Regions from separate parts of the Exiguobacterium sp. CH10 genome, predicted to be linked through region 1. Evidence: a T-box and tRNA genes for the amino acid it is inferred to sense, from the RefSeq annotation. Region 1 holds a T-box; the other holds one or more tRNA genes.

What was found. The T-box of region 1 lies ahead of ileS (isoleucine--tRNA ligase). A T-box ahead of a tRNA ligase gene usually reads a tRNA of that ligase, here a tRNA-Ile.
Region 2: it has a tRNA-Ile gene. The T-box ahead of ileS (isoleucine--tRNA ligase) is inferred to sense a tRNA for this amino acid. The anticodon was not compared.

What each region holds. Positions count from the first base shown of each region.
Region 1 is NZ_JACSKO010000002.1:419,602-422,884, reverse strand. Features, by position in the region: gene ileS (isoleucine--tRNA ligase) at 1-1,687, opposite strand, end outside; T-box leader at 1,741-1,960, opposite strand; gene KNP04_RS08960 (DivIVA domain-containing protein) at 1,964-2,512, opposite strand; gene KNP04_RS08955 (YlmH family RNA-binding protein) at 2,532-3,283, opposite strand, start outside.
Region 2 is NZ_JACSKO010000001.1:331,248-334,530, forward strand. Features, by position in the region: gene KNP04_RS01790 (superoxide dismutase) at 1-244, opposite strand, end outside; gene KNP04_RS01795 (alpha-amylase) at 329-1,801, opposite strand; tRNA gene KNP04_RS01800 (tRNA-Ile) at 1,915-1,988, opposite strand; tRNA gene KNP04_RS01805 (tRNA-Met) at 1,996-2,069, opposite strand; gene KNP04_RS01810 (Na/Pi cotransporter family protein) at 2,177-3,283, opposite strand, start outside.

The DNA of each region.
Region 1 (3,283 bases):
ACGAGTTGAACCAACCGCGGTATTGGTCAGATCCTTCAAGATAAAGGTCAGCCGGGCGACGTAGGTTTTCACGTTCCTCTAATACACCAGCGTGTGAAGAACCTGAATCGAACCAGACGTCCATGATATCGAGTTCTTTACGGAATTCGCCATTCGGGCTGTTCGGATGCGTAAATCCTTCAGGAAGAAGGTCTTTCGCTTCACGCTCGTACCAGACGTTCGAACCGTGCTCACGGAACAAGTTTGCGACGTGGTCGATCGTCTCGCTCGTGATGATTTCCGTTCCATCCTCTGCATAGAAGATTGGAATCGGCACGCCCCATGCACGTTGACGACTGATGACCCAGTCCCCACGGTCACGGACCATGTTGTAAAGACGTGTCATTCCCCATTCCGGAACCCAGTTCACTTCTTCGATTTCACGGAGCATGTCTTCACGGAAATCTTTGATGGAAGCGAACCATTGCGGTGTCGCACGGAAGATGACCGGTTTTTTCGTACGCCAGTCATGCGGGTACGAGTGTTTGATGAACTTCAAGTTGAGCAAGTAGCCGTTCTCTTCAAGTTTCATCCCGATTTGTTTGTTCGCATCTTCATAGAACAACCCTTCAAAACCAGGCGCCTCAGCCGTCATATAACCACGGTCATCGACCGGGCAAAGAACGTCCAAGCCGTAAGCCTGACCGACACGATAATCGTCTTCCCCGTGCCCAGGTGCTGTATGGACGAGTCCAGTCGCATCCGCTGTGACGTGATCGCCGAGCATGACGAGTGACGTGCGGTCATACAACGGATGTTGAGCCGTCATATATTCAAAGTCGCGACCGTTCCATGAACCGCTCACAGTGTAATCAGTCCAGCCGAGCGCTGTCGTCACTTCTTCAACGAGCGTCTCTGCGACGATATAGCCTTTTCCTTCGTGTTCGATACGCGTGTACGTCAACTCATCACTGACTGCGATCCCGAGGTTCGCCGGGATTGTCCAAGGCGTCGTCGTCCAGATGACGAAATGATCGTCAGACGTCAATGTGTCTTTTCCGTCTACGACGCGGAATGCCACGTAGATGGCTGGTGATTTTTTATCGTAATATTCGATCTCAGCTTCTGCGAGTGCAGACTCCGAAGACGGCGACCAGTAGACTGGTTTCTTCCCTTTGTAGATGTATCCTTTTTCAGCCATCGTCCCGAACAAGCGGATTTGTGCCGCCTCATATTCCGGAAGGAGCGTGATATATGGATTTTCAAAGTCTGCAAGAAGACCGAGACGTTTGAACTGTTCACGTTGTGAGTTCACTTGTTCCATCGCATATTCTGCACACTTTTCGCGGAATTCAGCGACCGTCATTTCTTTACGGTTGACGCCAGCTTTTTGAAGGGCGTTCTCGATTGGAAGACCGTGCGTATCCCAACCTGGAATCATTGGAGACTGATATCCGTTCATTCCTTTGAAACGGACGATGATGTCTTTTAAGACTTTGTTCATCGCATGTCCCATGTGGATGTCGCCGTTCGCATATGGAGGCCCATCATGCAAGATGTATTGTGGTTTCCCTGCATTTTTTTCTTGTACCTTGTTGTAAAGGTCCATGTCTTCCCATTCTGTTTGCATCGCTGGTTCGCGTTTTGGTAAATTCCCACGCATTGCGAATTCTGTGTTTGGCATTAATAGCGTGTCTTTGTAGTTCATCGAAACTCCTCCATCAACATTTTTTAGAAAACAAAAAAAACCAACCCATCCCTGATAGGGACGAGTTGGTTGACTCGCGGTACCACCCTACTAGTCTCACTCTCATGAGACCGCTCTCGGTAACCGATAACGAGGTCAGGCGGTCACGCTTACTCTAGTTCAGCGTGACGACTCATAGGGGATACCGATTCGAGTCTTTCTCTTAGGCTCTCACCGTCCCTAAGTCGCTTCGTAGGTATGACTCGATCGACGCGTCCTACTCAACGTGTTGATCATTTATCCATGTTGTTCTTCATTCTGTGTGACTTCGTGGTCATTATACGCAAGTTCTGATCTATCGTCAAGAACCGTCTGCACAGGCGGCTCCCCGACAATCGTCTCCCACTCGGTGCTGTTTAAGAGCTCCATTTGGGCGTCAACGAGGACACGGAAACGTGTGCGATACAACTCGACTTTTTTGAGCATTTGAACAACTTCACGTTCTGCAAGTTGCTCTTTACGGGCCGCTTCTTCTTCACGAGCGTACGCTTCACGCTCCGCTTGTTTCAGAATGAGACTCGCTTCTTTTTGCGCGTTGTTCTTCACTTCTTCCGCTGCTTCCTGCGCGACGATGATCGACTTGTTCAATGTATCTTCCATCGAGGAGAAGTAGTCAATGCGAGCTTGCATATCGTTGACAAGTTCTTCATACCGTCGATTCTCACGAATCAATAGTTCAAACTCTTTAATGATTTGATCTAAAAATTCATTGACCTCATCGATGTCGTACCCACGAAAACGGGAAGAGAATTCTTTATTATGAATATCAATCGGTGTCAACGCCATTCGACTTTCCTCCTAAAATTTAACGTATGGTCCCATACTGGATTTTAATCTTTTCACGTTTGGTCGAACCAAGGATCTCCATCATCTTAATACGACCGTATCCACGGACGGATAAAAGATCATCGGGTTCAAGGATGAAGCTCGGGTCTTCAATGACTTTATGATTCACTTTGCAGTCACCGTGTTTCACGAGCGCCTGAGCTTTCTGACGAGATATGTTGAGTACCTCGCTCACAACCGTATCAAATCGTAACGAGGACACGATGCCGAACCCCTCGACCCACTCTGTTTTCGGAACGACGAGTATGTCATCCTTCGCAACAGAGGAGATGCGAACTTTCGCTTTTCCGACACGCTCCAAGTTCATTTCGATGAACCCGACGGCTTCGCGGGTCGTAGCAAACTGGACGATTTCCTCTTCCAGGACGACGTCCCCAAACTTTTGACGCTTTAATCCAGCGTTCAGTAAAGTTCCAGTCACTTGTCGATGTGTCAGGTCAACAAATTTTGTCGGATATTCGATACGGCGAATCTCAATTTCAAAATCATCGGTATTCAGCTCATAATACTCTGGCGCCAAAATCAGCCGACGTCGTTCAGCTCCTTCAAACCCGCCATCGTCGTGAATGACGAGCTGCTTACCGACAAGCTGTTTGACGATTTGTTGTTCACGAGGATCTAAAAAGTCCGTCAACTTCAATACATAGCTGTTCTCGACTTGTTGTACCCAGTCCAACACTTGTTCGACGAACGCCCGTTCACTTGGTCTGT
Region 2 (3,283 bases), on a different contig from region 1:
GGTTCCAGTGACCGCCACCATTGTTACGGACAGCAGTTTGAATGTCAGCAGGAAGTGAATCGATTTTTTGAAGCAAGTCTTCGAGTGAAGAGTACTCCACGTCTTTTCCTTCGAGTGCATTGTTTACGTTTGTGACGTAAGTGTTGTGGTGTTTCGTGTGGTGGATTTCCATCGTGCGTGCGTCAATGTGTGGTTCGAGTGCATCATATGCGTAATCAAGTTGTGGTAATTCAAATTTAGCCATTACTAAAATCCCCCTTAAAAGTGTTTTGAACAACGTTCGTTATAAATGTAACAGATTTGTGACGGTCGACTCAATTGTAATGCCTCACTCTACATCTTCTTCTGGTAACGCCCAGACTGAAATAGATCCCGCCGCCACTTTAAATACCCCAAATCCTTCATCATCAATCTCAATTTTATCTTCTCGTGTATTCGTCAAGTCGACCCATGTTTCGCCAGCTCGCTCTTCCCCAACGAACATTCGCTTTTCAGCCTCGTCCGAAGTTGAGATGAGAACGGCACATCCTGAACGCTCGATCTCCTCCACACCTTTGCGTACCCAGCCGATGACGTTTGCATCATCAAAGTAATCATCCTGTTCCCCATAAGCCTTTTCCCGACGAGCATAAAGAAGCGTGTCAATGGCGAGTTTCATCCCATCAGTCGGGTGGGGACCGTCGATGCCGTAGTAATCCCCGTAGAAGACACATGGATAGCCATCTTTACGAAGCAAGACGAGACCGTATGCGATTTGTTTGAACCAATCTTTTACCCACGACTCAAGCGCCTCTTCCGGTTGCGAATCGTGATTGTCTACAAACGTCACTGAATGGAGCGGGTGTGACTGGACGAGCGTATCATCAAAAATGGTGCGCATATCGAATGCGGCCCCTTCCTCTGACGCCTGGTGTAATTTATAGTGGAGCGGAACATCGAATAAATCGACGTGGTAATCGATGTTATCAAGAAATTCACGGCATGCGTCAAGATCTGACTTCCAGAACTCTCCGACGAAATAAAATTCATCTCCCTTTTCTTCACGCATCGTCTGACTGAATTCTTTCACGAAGTCATAGTTGATATGTTTTATCGCATCCAATCGGAATCCGTCACATTTCGTTTCCTCAATGAACCATTTACCCCAGCTCAACACTTCTTCCCGAACTTCAGGATGATGGTAATCGATATTCGCAAACATCAAATAGTCATACACACCGAATTCGTCATCGACATTGTCGTTCCATCTTTTATTCTCTCCAACTATAAAGAAAATCCCAGAACGGTCTGTCGCTGCATCATAGTCGGTACCGTTAAAATGTGTGAAGTCCCATTTAAATGTAGAATACTTCCCATCACGAGCTTCATAATCAAACTTTGTCCATCCTTCGATTTCGAAAGGTTCTTCTGAAAGGACTTTCGTACGGTCGTTCGGGTCTACTTCAAGCACTTCAAACGTTTCGGTCGCATCCGCGCCTGCTTTGTGATTCATGACGACGTCCATATAAATCTGCATTCCTAGTTCTTGCTGACAATAGGCTGTCGCTTCAAGAAGTTCTTTTTTTGTTCCGTATTTCGTGGCAATCGATCCTTTTTGATCGAACTCACCTAAATCATATAAGTCATAAATGCCATAACCCGTATCCTCACCACTCTGTCCTTTCGTGACAGGTGGTAACCAAAGGGCAGTGATCCCAGCTTTATTTAAATCTTCCGCTCTCTCTTTTAATCGCTTCCAATGTTTATGATCCGCTTCGACATGCCATTCAAAAAACTGCATCATGGTGTGATTTCGTTCCATTTTGTCCGCCTCATTTCATATTTTTCAAAAAACAAAATGCTAACGAGTATTTACCCACGAATTTTAGATTGAAAACAAAAAAACAACTTTCACAAAATGAAAGTTGTTTTGAATGGACCCTGTAGGACTTGAACCTACGACCGGACGGTTATGAGCCGTCTGCTCTAACCAGCTGAGCTAAGGGTCCTTATAAGTAGCGGCGGAGGGAGTCGAACCCACGACCTCACGGGTATGAACCGTACGCTCTAGCCAGCTGAGCTACACCGCCATGTTGTTATACAGTAATAATATACTGAATATGCTCTATACTGTCAAGGGAAATTCCTTTCCATCAAAAAGAAAAACACTCCAACATATAGTTGGAGTGCCTCATCTTTATACCGTCACTTCGTTTGCATCTTCGAGTGTGATTTCTGTGATGTTCATGGCATGGTCACCGATACGCTCAAGGTTTGAGAGCATGTCGACGAAGAACATACCTGCTTGTCCATCACAAGCACCCGTGTTCAAACGAACAACGTGGTTTTTGCGGAATTGACGCTCGAGCATATCGAGTTTCGCTTCCATTTCGATGACTTTACGTGCTTCGACCATGTCACCGCTCGCTAATGTCTGAAGTGATTTCTCTAACGTTTCGCGTGTGAGGTCATACATTTCAGTCAATTCTTTTTGAGCATCTGCCGAAAGTGTCACTTTCGTAGCAGTCTTATAGTCAATCAACTCAATGATGTTTTCAACGTGGTCACCGATTCGTTCGATGTCGTTAATCGCATGCATGAGCGTCTTGTGCTCTTGTGATTCTTGCTCAGTCAAATCAACCGCAGCCAATTTCACGAGGTAGTCTGTGATTTTCGCATTCAACGAGTTTAACGCTTCTTCGATATGCGCAGACTTTTCAGAGTGTTTCTTATCTCCTGTTGTCAAATAGTTACGCGCTTCGTCGAGACCAAGTTTTGCGAAATCGCCCATACGGATGACTTCGTATTTTGCTTGCTCCACTGCAATCGAAGGCGATTGCTGAATGAAGATTGGGTCCAAGTGCTGTGCTTTCGTATCGACGATTGAATCCTCACCAGGCACCAATTTCGTCACGATCCAAGCAATCGTTCCAATGAACCAGAACTGAATCAATGTGTTGACGATGTTAAACGTACCGTGAGCGAATGCAATTTGCATCTTGTCTTCAATTGCCAAGAAGTCTGTAATCCAATAAATATAGTTTGTGAACGGAATCAACAAGATCATGAAGATCGTCGTTCCGATTAAGTTAAAGATAACGTGTGCTGCAGCTGCGCGACGTGCGGCAACCGATGCACCGATTGATGCCAAAATGGCAGTGATCGTCGTACCGATGTTGTCACCAAACAATACTGGAAGAGCGGCATCCAAGTCGATTGAACCACCTGCATAGAGCTCTTGCAAAATTCCGATTGTTGCAGAAGATGACTGGACGATGACTGTAAATACAGTACCAACGATGAC